DNA from 2 places in the Aquimarina sp. TRL1 genome. Region 2 is predicted to be linked to the other one. Evidence: riboswitches for the same ligand, from Rfam matches in the RefSeq annotation. Region 2 holds a riboswitch; the other holds the start of a gene.
What was found. A riboswitch is a leader RNA that binds a small molecule or an ion and turns the genes downstream of it on or off. The one in region 2 is predicted to bind cobalamin.
Positions count from the first base shown of each region.

Region 1: it holds a riboswitch for cobalamin, as region 2 does, so the genes downstream of both, HN014_RS15635 (TonB-dependent siderophore receptor) here and HN014_RS19860 (TonB-dependent receptor) in region 2, are expected to answer to the same signal.

Region 1 covers NZ_CP053590.1:3,794,885-3,802,535, reverse strand. Annotated here, with positions in the region: gene HN014_RS15655 (hypothetical protein) at 1-225, opposite strand, end outside; gene HN014_RS15650 (RNA polymerase sigma factor) at 212-721, opposite strand; gene HN014_RS15645 (S41 family peptidase) at 861-2,252, shown strand; gene HN014_RS15640 (S41 family peptidase) at 2,310-3,782, shown strand; gene HN014_RS15635 (TonB-dependent siderophore receptor) at 3,880-5,847, opposite strand; cobalamin riboswitch at 5,918-6,167, opposite strand; gene HN014_RS15630 (bifunctional adenosylcobinamide kinase/adenosylcobinamide-phosphate guanylyltransferase) at 6,287-6,805, shown strand; gene cobT (nicotinate-nucleotide--dimethylbenzimidazole phosphoribosyltransferase) at 6,870-7,651, shown strand, end outside.
Region 2 covers NZ_CP053590.1:4,807,629-4,815,279, forward strand. Annotated here, with positions in the region: gene HN014_RS19830 (hypothetical protein) at 1-142, opposite strand, end outside; gene HN014_RS19835 (hypothetical protein) at 444-869, shown strand; gene HN014_RS19840 (cobyric acid synthase) at 1,205-2,671, shown strand; gene HN014_RS19845 (aminotransferase class I/II-fold pyridoxal phosphate-dependent enzyme) at 2,668-3,693, shown strand; gene cbiB (adenosylcobinamide-phosphate synthase CbiB) at 3,672-4,598, shown strand; gene HN014_RS19855 (AAA family ATPase) at 4,603-5,127, shown strand; cobalamin riboswitch at 5,140-5,351, shown strand; gene HN014_RS19860 (TonB-dependent receptor) at 5,458-7,651, shown strand, end outside.

The DNA.
Region 1 (7,651 bases), 1.0 Mb from region 2:
CCATTTATACCATGTGGTACGATGTGATGTTCCTGGCAATCTAATTCCTGATGGAGCTACAACAGCCCGTTGATCAGAAAAAAATTGAAACATACTCTTATATTTTTCGAGATGAGACGGCACATTATCTCCGGTAAAATAAACCTTTAATTCTTTTTCTTCAGAAATGGTCGTTTCTCCTTCAAAATATTTTTCGAGTAATTTTTCGATTTTAGATAACTCCATAATTATGTGTATTTACTAATCTTTGTTGTATTGTTTTTCTTCCTCTTGATAATGCTACTCTAACAGCTGTTTCTTTCATATCCAACATCTCTGCTATTTCTGCATTATTATATTGTTCTATATCACGTAATTGTACGATCAACCGTTGTTGTTCCGGGAGGCTATCCATAATTTTACCTACCCAATCCAAACTGTCTCTTGCTTCAACCTGACGGTGTAAAGACGCACTTTCATCTTTATAATTACTATGGACAATCTTTAGATTATCACTTGATTTTGCTTTTAACTTATCATAGCAATAGTTTTTAGTCATAGTGACAGCAAATGCTTCTACATTTTTATATTTTTCCATTTGCTTTTTATTCTTCCACAGTTTTAGTAACACCTCTTGCGTAGCATCTTCGGCTTCCTCATTACTTACTAAGAGTCGTTTGGCCAACCTATAGAGCTTATCCTTAAACCCATTCGTTAATGCTATAAATGTCTTTTCTTTCATTTTTTGATTGATTGATATAAAACCTCTTTCGTTAGCTTTATACTTTGGAGACGACTATACTCCTAATTTGTTACAATGTTTTCATAATTTATAATAAAGTCGTTACTTTTAGCTTTATAATATTAATAATAAGGTACGAATGAAAAATCTGAAATACATTGCATTACTCACTATTTTATGCATTACTACTCATAGTTGCTTCAAAGATAATGATGACGTACCACAATCAGCGAGTACTGTAGAGATTAATAATTTTATCTGGAGAGGAATGAATTATTTTTATTTATATAAAGCTGATGTTCCTGATCTGGCAGATAACAGATTTGATTCTACCCAAGAGTTCCAGGAATTTCTGACCAGTAAAGAAACTCCAGAAGATTTCTTCGACGGGCTTCTTTCCTCCGTGGATGAATTTAGTTTTTTAGTCGATGATTATATTGCACTGGAACAAGCCTTTGATGGTATTTCTAAAAATAATGGAATGGAATTTGGTCTCGTAAGATACCCGGATACTCCCAGCAACCTTTTTGGGTATGTTCGCTATGTACTTCCGGATACTGATGCTAAAAACAAAGGAATTACCAGAGGAATGATATTTAATACGATCGACGGGGAACAATTAACCGAAAATAATTATAAAAAGCTGCTGGATCCAGATACATATACCATTGGCTTAGCAACTTATACTGATGATGTAATCACTCCTACAAATGAAACAGTTAGTTTATCCAAATCTCAATATCAGGAAAACCCAATTTTTATTGCCAAAACAATAACTGTAACCGGAAAAAAGATAGGCTACCTAATGTATAATTCATTTACCGGAGATTTTGACAATCAGTTAAACAATATCTTTAATGGTTTTAAATCCGAAGGAATTACAGACCTCGTTCTGGATCTGAGATATAACGGTGGAGGTTCTGTTACTTCGGCCATTGATTTATCCAGTATGATCACGGGACAATTTAACGGAAAAGTTTTTAGTACCGAAGAATGGAACAGTGATCGACAAGATCAATTCGGAGGGACCAATCTTTTTGACAATACTACCAGAAGTGGACAACCTATTAACTCTTTGCAATTAAATACCGTATACATTCTCACCACCCGAAGCTCTGCCTCTGCCAGTGAGCTTGTTATAAATGGTCTAAACCCATACATAAATGTTATTACCATAGGAAGTAGTACACGAGGAAAGTTTCAGGCTTCTATTACATTATACGATGCTCCTAACTTCTCCAGATCTGAAGCCAGCCCTTCTCATACCTATGCAATTCAGCCATTAGTATTAAAATCTATAAACGCCGCAGGCTTCACTGATTATTTTGATGGCTTTACTCCCACTATTGAGGTTAAAGAAAATTTTAGTAATTTAGGTAAACTGGGGGATGAGAATGAACCACTGCTTCAAGCGGCTATAAATCATATAACCGGGAAAAGAAAATTTCAGAAAAACATATATACTATACCAGAAATTATTGGCGATAGCAAAATGTTTTCCCCAAATTATCAAAGAATGTACAAAGATTAAAAATAAAATTCTATTTTACCCCTGATATAATGAATGTGTGAATTAAAACAAACTAATATGAAAAAGAAAACAAAATTTAACTTACTACTACTACTGTTGTCTTTTAATGCCTTATTGATTTCGTGTTCTGGAGATGATGACAACACTACTCCAAATACAGATAATGAAATTAACAATCCCCATCAAAATATTCACCGTTTTATATGGAAGGGAATGAATCAGGTATATTTATATAAAGAAAATGTAGCTGACTTAGCCAATAATCGTTTTAGTTCTGTAAATGATCAAAATAAATATTTTAGTACGTTTGCTACTCCTGAAGCTCTTTATGAAAAATTAAAATCTACGACCCCTAAAGACCGCTTTAGTTTTCTTACTGATGACTATATCAAGTTAGAGCAAAACTTTAGTGGAGTTTCTAAAAGTAACGGAATGGATTTTGGGTTAATTCGCGCCGCTGCAAATTCTAATGATGTGATTGGATATGTGAGATATATTCTACCTGGAACAGATGCCGAAAACAAAGGCATAAAAAGAGGAGATATTTTTGCTACAATTGATGGTGAAAAACTAACCGTTAATTCGAATTTTGGAGAAATTTTCGGGCGAGACTCATATACTGTAGGATTTGTATCCCACGGTGATCTAACTCCTACCAAATCAGTAGCTCTCACCCAGGTAGAATATGCAGAAAACCCAGTTTATATTGCTAAAACTATTGATTATAACGGGCAAAAAATCGGATATTTAATGTACAATGGTTTTACAGGAGATTATGATGAACAATTAAATGATGCTTTTGGTCAGTTCAAGACTGATGGTATTACGGATTTAGTCTTAGATTTCAGATATAATGGAGGTGGATCAGTACGAACAGCAATTGACCTATCTGCTATGATTACAGGTCAGTTCAAAGGAGAAGTTTTCTCTAAAGAAATATGGAATAGTGAATTAACCGCACATTTTCAATCAACGAATCCAGAAAGGTTGATCAACAGATTTCAGGATACTACCAGAAACGGTACACTTCTAAACTCTTTAAATCTAAGTAAGTTATACGTTCTGGCTACAGACAGAACTGCTTCAGCCAGTGAACTAGTAATGAACGGACTAGAACCCTATATCGATATCATTCATATCGGAGAAAATACAACCGGAAAACATCAGGCCTCCATTACACTTTATGATTCTCATAATTTTGGAAGAGAAGGTGCTAGTAAAGATCATACGTATGCAATCCAGCCATTGGTTTTAAAATCAGCTAATAAAAATGGAGTTACAGATTATGATAACGGGCTTACTCCTGATTTTGAATTTTCGGAGAGTCTAGCTAATTTAGGAATTTTAGGAGACGTTAATGAGCCTTTCTTAAAAAGTGCATTAGATCATATCACTAATGGTACTGTCCCTGCGAACTCTGCTAAACAAAACGCAATACATTTCTCTACAATTGGAGAAACTAAAATGTTTACCTCTTCTTATCAGAGAATGTACAAAGAAGATGTTGACCTTAATTTTATCAATGAATAAAATAAAACGTCATACACCATTATAGAAAAAGCCTGCAATTGCAGGCTTTTTCTATAATAACTCTTACGTCGTTAACAGGAGTATTCAGCTATATATATTAAAATTTGAGATTCATTCCTATTCGCACATTTCGTCCCAGCGTACTAAATCCATAAATCTCCTGATATTCTTCATTTAATATATTATCAACAGAAGCATAGACTGTCATTACATCCAGTAACTGATGATTTATAGCAGCATCTAAAACTCCATAAGAAGACAATGTCCTAGGTTCCGAAGCAAAAGTTGCCAGGTTAAAAAAGTTATCTTCTCTTCTTCCATTAAACTGATAACTTATATTAGAATATGTCTTAGGGCTTATTTGATATCCAACACCAACATTAAACTTTATTTCAGGAATTCTGGTTTGAGAAATTTCGTCATCCAGATCTGTATAAGTAAAATTCCCAGTCATTGTCAGCTGATCCTTCAGTATTCTGGTCAATACTTCTACTTCTACTCCTTGCGTATTAAAAGAATCTGCCACATTTTGATATTGAAACACAAAATTCCCAGTATCTACAAAATCTACAAATTCTTTCTCTTTTCTATTAAAATAAACGACACTAACACGCATATTTTTCTTTTTAGCCCATTCTAAACCTGCTTCTATTGTATTATTCTCTTCCGGTTTTAGTTCCCTGTTTCCATAAGAAGGAGAAAATAACTGAAATAAAGTAGGTGTAATATAAGCTGTACTATAAGAAGCCAGTGCCTTTATTGTATTTTCTTCTCCGATAGCATATGCATATGAAGGATTTATACTATATACCAGGTGTGTTCCATATTCACTATGAATATTTAACCTAGCTCCTGCATTAATTGTCATCCCAAAAGGAGAAGTATATACCAGATTTACATACGGATCTAAAATATCAAAATCAGCTGCTTCATCATTGATTATCTGTGTTAATTCAGAAAATTCATTAGCTCCCTGAAACGCTTCATAATCGTTATTGGCTCCGTTGATTCCCAAAACCGTATGAAGGTCATCGGCAAAAGTATATTTATTATACACATCAAAGGTAAAGGAACGACTATCAGAAATTCGATATCCGGAACCTGACGCAAAACTTCGTCTAAATAATGAGTAGTTACTTTCTGCTACTATATTTCCATTAGCATACTGATATTCCCAATGACTTCCTCCTCGTAATTGACGACTAAAAGAGTTATTCGCAGCATCTGCTCCTCCTCCTGCATCATAGGCATTCTTAAACTGATCTAGATTTCCAAAAACATGGAATTTAAACCGGTCATTCCATTGATACCCTATTTTACTTGCGACATTAAACCGAGAGTACGCATCTTTATCAAATGTACTCTCAGAAGTATCCTCCGGTAACTTCTCTGCTGCCGAAATTCCATCAGAAAATCGGTTGCTAAAACTCGCTATATACGACACCTTACCCACAATTCCATTAACAGAAGCCCGATTAATAAACTCTGCCACATCATATTCCTGATCTTCCTGAGATTGGTTTGTCCCTATACTGGAATCAAAATTAACGCTTATCGATTTTTTAGAAGCTGATTTTGTTGTAATATTAATTACTGCAGTGGCAGCTCCCGATCCATACAGAGTACTAGAAGCTCCCTTGAGAATTTCGATCTCTTTAATTGATTGTGTCGATAACAATCTCAAATCAAATTCTCCCGAAATCGTAGAAGGGTCACTAACTGTAACACCATCTATTCTTACAATCACCTGTCTGTTTCTTCCTCCCCGGATATAATATCCCAACACTCTTCCTCCTGCACTTCTGTTTCCATTAATCTCTACTCCTGCCACTCTATTTAGAACTGTTGCTACTGATTGCCCTTTACTGTTTTCCAGCTCCTTACTACTAATTTTAGTAATTACCTTACCACTGTGGATTCGCTTCAGTTTAAATTTAGAATCAGAAATAACCACCTCATCTAGTGTTGTTACTTTTTCTTCTCCGCTCTCTTGAGAGATTACAACACTAGTTCCCAGCACGCACAATGCAATGCTATAAAACGCTTTCTTTTTTAATGTATTCATACATAAATTAATAAAAAGGGAAAAAAAGTATGTAGTTTACCCATACCCAAACTTTTATCCCGAAAGTTTGACTTTACAAATGAATTCTGGCAGGTCTCCTGGCTTACATCTTATTATTTTCCTTCCCATTAAGAAAATTCCTAACAGTGGTTATGCAGTTATAATAATAAGTACCCTATAACTTAATTGTATAGATGGCTGAGTTTACAGTTGCGGGAACAGCTCAGGAATATTGATATGTTAAAAATCAAATCACCTGATTCCCTTTTAATTTTTAATACTTAGTATTGTATTAAAAAACCAAAAAAATCGCAGCAAATGTATCATGTTTTTCGCAATTAAACTCCTAAAAAAAAGTATTTTTTTACGAAATTCTCATCTATTTTTTAAAAAGACTAATAAATCTTAATAGATTTGTATAGCACTAAAACAATATTCAATGTTGTACTATATAACAGGAGGAGAACGATCAGGAAAAAGCAATTATGCCCTAAACCTTGCTCTAGAGCTCTCCGAATCACCTTACTATCTTGCTACATCCAGAGTCTGGGATCAAAATCATCAACAACGTATCGACAGGCATAAAAAAGAAAGAGATGACCGATGGACTTCTATCGAAGAAGAGAAAAAAATTGCTTCCGTTATTGTCGAAAAAAGTGTCGTAGTTATTGATTGTGTAACATTATGGCTGACGAACTTTTTCGTCGATCTGGATAATGATGTGGAAAAAGCACTGGAAGAAGCAAAAAAGGAATTCGACAGACTTATAGCTATAGATGCAACTATTATTATTATTTCTAATGAAATAGGAATGGGAGTTCATGCCAGTACGAAAGTAGGAAGGCAATTCACCGAACTCCAGGGATGGATGAACCAATACATAGCAAAAAAATCAGACAAGGCTATTTTAATGATTTCCGGTATTCCCGTAACAATAAAAAGTTTTTCTAATACATAAGAAAAATACAGAAACTCTGAAAAACGAATATTATATTTGAATTACATTAAACATAACCCCACAAATGAATTTTAATATAACGTCTATTTCTAATGATGAATTAGAAGGAAAATTAAAACACAAAATTGACAACAAAACAAAACCAAAAGGAGCTTTAGGAACATTAGAGTGTATTGCAAAGCAGATTGGATTAATCCAAAACACACTCGAACCATCGATCCAAAACCCAACCATGATTGTCTTTGCTGGAGATCACGGCATTGCTGCCAAAGGAGAAGTAAATCCATTCCCACAAGAAGTTACTTCTCAAATGGTTTTTAACTTTCTACAAGGAGGAGCTGCAATTAACACCTTCTGCAATCTGAATACTATGAATTTAAGTATTGTGGATGCAGGAGTAAACTTTGATTTTAAGGATGTGGAAGGTCTTATCGATGCTAAAATTGATTTTGGTACCAAAAATTATCAGGAACAACCTGCTATGACTCCTCAACAATTACATGCTGCCATCGAAAGAGGAAGTACCATCGTCAAAGAGCATCAATCAAATGATTGTAATACTATTGCTTTTGGAGAAATGGGTATTGGGAATACATCTGCTGCTTCTTTATTAATGGCATATTATACCGGAATTCCAATCGAAGATTGTATCGGTGCCGGAACCGGATTGCAAGAAGCCGCCATCCTAAATAAAATTAATATTCTTTCTAAAGTATATAACAGTTATAGCCCTAAATCCGCCATGGAAGCATTAGCCACATTTGGCGGTTTTGAAATTGCTATGATTACAGGTGCTATTTTAGAAGCAGCACAGTTAAAAATGACAATCATCATTGATGGTTTTAT
Region 2 (7,651 bases):
CTAATAAATGTAAATACCCTAATACATACGCCCTCTTTTGGGCATCATCACTAATATACTTTTTTCCGTCAACAACTATAAAAGAAATCAATTTCCGTATAATTTCTTTTAAATCAGTAATTTCTAATTCATCATTTTTCATCACATCTTATTTTATACCTTTTGCTATGAAATAATGAATGTACCAAATTAGGATTCTAACCGGCAAAATAACCGCTATACAAAACACATATTCCTCGATTAATGACACTTTTTGTCGATTTAAAACAAAAAGCGCCCATCTATTATTTATTTCTAACTAAAATTGTTAATTTTAATAAATTAAAATCTGCTTACTCCTTCCTTCTCTCCTTTAAAAACCACCTAATCTAGTATATACCGATAGGTATTTACACTTTTTTTTAGTATCTTTAAGAGACTTCTTTCCTTTAAAATACTTGATTATGACAACTCCTCTTTTTCAAAAATTACAGCTACCAAAAAACTTTGATGAAATTTTAATTCTGAATGAACCTGAAGGGTTTAATCAGGAATTAGAGAAATTACAAAACATTACTATAAAAGAATCCTTAATCCAGGTTTCTGAAGTAGATTTTGCGTTGGTTTTTGTTACTCATAAGCAACAAATAGAGAACCGAATAGAGACTATTTACCCGAAATTAGTAGGTGACGCCATTTTGTGGTTTGCTTATCCTAAAAAATATTCGACAAAAGGACCTTATCAAGTTTCCAAAGAAACCGGATGGGGCGTGCTAGGCGATTATAATTTGCGTCCGGTGGATCACCTATCCATCAATAATACCTGGATGGGAATGCGATTTAGAAAAGTCGGATTTATGAAGCAGAATAACATTGTAAGAACACACTAATTCCTGCACAAATAATCAGTTCTCTCAATCTTCTTTCTAATGCTATAGTAACTTAATCCGTATTGAGCAACGGATACACTTTTCTGTATATCTATACGAAATAGCAAATCAAACAATCAGATATTCTATACAATTCTCCTTAAGGCTTCTACCCTTCTATGATCGAGGAAATTATATCGTCTCAAAAACGAACTGATCCTATTTTATTGCGGGATTATATTTTCAAAATGTAAAATAACAATTCAAAATAATTAATTTTGAAATTCTTTAAACAGGAAATATTTTGTTTCCATCGTATAGAGAAATGATATGTATAACTGTACAGGAATAAATACATGAAAAAATCACGACCTATTATGTTTGTGGGTACAGGCTCTGATGTGGGTAAAAGTATATTAGTTACCGGAATATGCAGAGTTCTAAAAAACAGAGGATATACTCCTGCCCCTTTCAAAGCTCAAAACATGTCTTTGAATAGCTATGCTACTCCCGAAGGACTGGAAATAGGACGTGCTCAGGCTGTACAGGCAGAAGCTTGTGGTATCCCTTGCTCTACTAATATGAATCCCGTATTACTAAAACCATCTGGTTCTAATACCTCACAGGTAGTACTGCATGGAAAACCAATCGGAGATCAGACCATTAAAGAGTATTTTTTAGGCAATAACAAAGAACAATTATTCTCAGAAGCTACGACAGCTTTTCTATCCTTAGCAAAAATGTACTCTCCTATTGTATTAGAAGGGGCTGGAAGCATTAGTGAATTAAACCTAAAAAACAGGGATATTGTGAATATGAGGATGGCCAAAGCGGCTAATGCCAATGTATATCTGGTTGCTGATATTGACAAAGGAGGTGTTTTTGCCAGTGTATATGGTAGTATTGCTTTATTAGAACCCTGGGAAAAAGAATTGGTTAAAGGTATTGTAATCAATAAATTCAGAGGAGATATTTCACTCTTCGAAGAAGGGAAACAAATACTTCAAAAACTAACAGGAATCCCCGTTATCGGAATCGTTCCCTATGCCAGTGATATCTATATAGAAGAGGAGGACTCTGTAGGGTTACTTCAAAAAAATACCACGGCAAAAGACGGAACCATTAATATAGCGGTTGTGCTGCTTCCTTATCTTTCTAATTATACAGATTTTAATGTATTGGAGAAAGATCCCAGAACACATTTGTATTATACAGACTCCCCTGAAGGGATTAAAAATGCAGATATTATCATTATTCCTGGTAGTAAGAACACGATCAGAGATTTACAATTTATGCGAGACAAAACACTGGCTAAAGAAATTCTTTTCGCACATGAAAACGGGAAAAAAATTATTGGGATTTGTGGAGGATATCAGATGCTTGGAACAGTAATTACAGATCCGTACCATGTAGAGAGTAGCATCAAAACAATACCCGGTCTCGGAATACTTCCTATCCAAACAGTGCTGACCAGAGAAAAAGTAACGACCCAATGTGAGTTTACATTCAAACAATATAAAGAAGCCTGTAAAGGATATGAAATTCATATGGGAAATACGACTACAGATAAAGGTATTCCTTTTCTAAACCAACTCAACCAAACCCATGAAGGAGTGATTCTAGATAATTGCTGGGGGACATACATTCATGGAATTTTGGACAACCAAATTGTGATCGATGATCTACTACAGGATTTTTCTCAAGAAAAAGTAGCATTTGATTATGAAGAATACAAGCAGGAAAATTATGATAAATTAGCTGATTTACTAGAGAAAACAATGGATATTGATCATATTATAAAAGAAATGCAAGTAGAGATATGATTTATGGGCACGGGGACGACCGATATCGTTACAATATAAATTTTAAAGCAAACTTTAGTTCTAATGTATGGCATGCTGGAACCTCCAAAGCTTTATTAACTTATCTCTCGCTTCAACTTCCGTCTATAGGAAACTATCCTTCTCCAGGAGCAGATGAGTTAGCAACTATAATCGCAAAGCACCATGAGGTTGCTTCTGACCAGGTACTCATTACTAATGGAGCAACAGAAGCATTTTACCTGATAGCTAATGCTTTTTCCGGAATGCATGCTGCAATACTATTCCCTACTTTTTCTGAGTATGAGGATGCATGCCAGGCAAATAAAGTAACCGTACGCCATTATCTAAGATCTGCTATTCTTCAGGAAAGTTTCAATGAAGAAATTGCTTTCATCTGCAATCCTAATAATCCAGACGGATATAGCAATACTCCGGCAGAAATTGCAACCCTTCTCGAAAAATACCCTGCCACTACTTTCGTCATTGACGAAGCCTATATCGATTTTTCACTATCTATACAATCATGTATATCGCTAATAGAAAAATATGATAATCTGATTATTGTACGCTCCTTGACCAAGGTATTCTCTATCCCAGGAATCCGATTAGGGTATTTACTTAGTTCCTCTTCTTTAAAAAACAAGATAGAACAAGTTAAAATGCCATGGAGCGTCAATACTATTGCAATTGAAGCAGGAAAGTACATCTATGCAAATTACAATACTTTGTACCCTCCCATATCTGATGTACTAGATAACTGTCTTGATTTACAAAGGCAAATACAGCAACTCAATGGTTTCTCTGTACACCCTTCCTCAACTAATTATTTTTTAGTAAAGATGAATACCCCGCAGGTAAAAGCGCTAAAGGAATATTTAATTTTTAAGCATCAGATTCTTATACGAGATGCTTCTAATTTTAAAGGATTGGATGCTCACTATTTTAGAGTTGCCAGTCAGGATACCTCCAAAAATCAACTACTCATTAACGCATTACGACAGTGGATAAGTTATACCTCATAATTCCCTTGATAGCCGGATACCTCTTAGATTTATTATTAGGAGATCCCAGGTGGCTTCCTCACCCCATTCGTACCTTTGGAACCTTGATCTATAAAGCAGAACGTAACCTGAATACCGCTCCGGCACGTTTTTTCAAAGGAATGTTCCTTACCATAACCTTATCAACCGGAGTATTTGCTTTCTTTTTCTTTACAGCATCTTTTTTGAGTACTTATCCGATATTACAGTATCCATTTATTGCGGTTTTTGTTTTCTACAGTATTGCCAATATGAGCTTGATTCAGGAAGGAAAGGCTGTTTTCAGAGCACTGGCTTCTAGTCTGGAAGAAGGGCGAAAACGACTCTCATGGATTGTTGGTCGACAAACCGATAAACTTTCTCCACAAGAAATAAAAACTGCCGTTTTTGAGACTTTGTCCGAAAACCTAAGTGATGGAGTTATTGCCCCTTTATTTTACTATGCTATTTTGGGAATCCCCGGAGCCATGACTTATAAAATGATCAATACGCTGGACTCCATGATTGGTTATAAAAATGAACGTTATTTTTTGTTTGGAAAATTTGCAGCCTATACAGATGATGTCGTTAATTATATCCCCGCTAGGATAACAGCTTTTTTAATTCTTCTGGTGTCGTTTAAACTACATAAACTTCCATTTGTAATTACCTATGGGAAACAACATTCCAGTCCGAATGCAGGGTACCCTGAAGCAGCACTTGCAGCCGTATTAGATTGCCGTTTTGGAGGACCAAATTATTATCACGGACAATTAGTAGATAAACCCTATATCGGCACTAATCCTAGAGATATTAAAGATTATGAAATAAAAAAGGTAGCGGCCATAAATCAAAAAGTAACCCTTATTTTTGTCGTTTTAATTTGTAGTTTACATTATTTCCTATAACCTAGTGAGTAAAAGGTATATTATAACAGGAGCTCCCGGTACCGGTAAAAGCAGTTTACTTCTTCAATTACAGAAAGAAGGAATTCATTGCTTTTCTGAATTATCCCGGAAAGTGATACAGCATCAACAAAAACTAAAAGGAAATAAAACTCCCTGGGGAGATATTCTCGGTTTTGCAGAATTGATCTATCAAAAAACGATAGAAGAATTAAAATCCCCTGTTAATGAAATATCTTTTGTAGACAGAGGGCTCGCAGATATGACCGCCTATCTGACATCGCAATCTTATTTCATTCCGGGATATCTACAACATTTTCCTTATAAGAAATATTATAAAAATACGGTATTTCTACTTCCTCCTTGGAAAGAAATTTATGTAAATGATCCGCAACGTCCACAAACTTTCAAGGAAGCAATGCGAATACATGAGCATCTTATCAAAACTTATAAAAACCTGTCTTTCAATATAGAAACACTTCCTAAAACTACATTAACAAAAAGAAAAGAGATTATCCTCTCGCTCATATAAACAAAACGAGTATATTCGCAGCCGATTTATGGTTTTTTACACATAAAGTGAAAAATATTTCGCTTTAGTAAAAATTAAAAGGGAATTTGGTGCAAATCCAAAACTGTTCCCGCAACTGTAATACATGCTAAAAATTACTATCGATATAACCACTGTATTTAAATATGGGAAGGTGATAGCTAAAGTGTAAAGTCAGGAGACCTGCCATATCTCATCATAACAGTATTAACTCTCGGGTAAAGGGTTAGATATAACAAAGCTCCTATGAATAGAGAAATAGGTAGTCTTATTATTTCTACAACTTTTCCCACCTAACTTTAATTTTTAATAATGAAAAAAATTATGTTATGTGGTGCATTGATCTTGTTACACCTCATTGGCTATGCCCAACAAAATGCAACACTAAAAGGAATGATTACCGATGTGGATTCGTCTAAAGGAATCCCTAATGTTTCTATCAGTATTTTAAATGCTCAAAAAGGTACTGCTACAAATCAACAAGGTTATTATTCGATCACCGTTCCTACGGGAGAAATCTCATTAGTAATTACAGCTATTGGCTATGAGGATAAAACACTACAAACAAATATTTCATCTGCTTCAAAAACACTTAATATCAGTTTACAAAAAAGTGTAACCTCTCTATCTCAGGTAGTAATTGGTCATTCAACAAACCGACACAATCGCCCTAAAGTCGGAAAATTAAATATTGAAAACTTAGACAACCCTATCGTAATTAATACCCTCTCTCCTAAAGTAATGGAACAACGTAATGTTACCGATTTAGGAGATGCTGTCAAAAGTGTGACAGGAGTTAGACCAATCAACCGGTACGGAGGATTTCAAACTTTTAGAATAAGAGGGTTTAACAACTTTGTTTTATTAATTGACGGAGTACGGGATGAACGTCATAACCTATCTACCAGTGCCCCTTCTACCAATTTGGCAAATGTAGATTATATAGAAGTACTAAAAGGACCCGCAGGAGTCTTATACGGACACTCTGCTCTAGGAGGAATCATTAATCTGGTACGAAAAAGACCTACGGATCAACAAACCGGAAATGTTACAGCTACATACGGAAGTTTTGATACCTATAACGCTTCTTTTGGTATTGGAGGTCCGATTAGTGAAACATTAAAGTACAGAGCTGATTTTGGAATTACCCGAACAAATGGCTGGAGAGATTATGGAGTAGAAACCAATAACGGGGCTCTTATGCTAGAGTTCTCTCCTACTCAAAAAGATGCTTTTGAATTTTATATTCAGGCAAATAATGATGTTTATGACACCGATACGGGAATTCCTGTCGATGAAGACGGATCTCTTATAAAAGGAATGGATCCTGAAACCCGATACAATGATCCTCAGGATTATCTGAGACACAAGCGTTTTGATTATCAATTAAAATACACACACACTTTTTCAGATGATCTAAAGCTTTCGAATCACCTCTCTTATTCTGACGATGATATTGATTATCTTTCGACAGAATTTTTAGAAGTAAACGAGACCAAAGACTCTATCACCAGAGCATTTCCTTTCTATTTTAATCATACGACCAAAACACTACAAAATCAACTAGACCTTTCATATACATTCAAAACAGGAAAAATATCTCATACCTCAGTTGCTGGGTATAGCCTTAGTTATCTGGATCGAAAAACATTTAGAGGTGAGGTTATCGGAGAAGGAACTTTTAGCACGATTGCAGTTCAAAACCCTATATTAAACCAGGGACATATTGAAGCTGTAGACAAAAGAGTAGATGTCAAAGAAGAATTTGTCAATTCTTTCTTTATTCAGGATTTAATCCACCTACTTCCCAAGGTAAAAGTAATGATCGGTATGAGGTATGACATTTTTAATGGTACCTACTACCGAGATGAAATCGATAATAACAGAAACGTTTTGGAATACGGTGAAAAAACAAAAATTCCTTCGACTGCTTTTACACTTCGTTCCGGATTAGTTTATCAGCCAACCAAACATATTAGTATATTCTCTTCTTATTCTGATTATTTTAAGCCAACCCGAAGAATCGCTCCTAATGGACAAGTTTTTGATCCTGAAACCGGATATCAGACAGAAGCCGGAATTAAATATCAAAACAAAGTACTTGCTGCCACTTTCTCTGCCTTTTACATGCTAAAAAACAATATTGTAGAAAAAACAAGTGTTGAAGATTACAGACAGATTGGTGAAGCGGACTCTAAAGGGATAGAATTCGATATTCAAGCTCATCCTATTAATGGATTATTTATTAAAGCGGGATATGCATTTGCTGATGCGTCTATCAGTGATTATAATAGGGAATTGCAAACCACCCCAGAGGGAAATCAACTTCCTTTTGCTCCAAAACATCTCGCCAATGCCTGGGTAAGTTATAAATTACCTACTACAAAATTCAAAGGATTGGGAATTGGATTCGGGATGAACCATACTTCTGCTAATTACACCAATTCAGATAACACCTATGAATTACCCGCATATACTACATTAGACGGGACTCTTTTTTATGAAA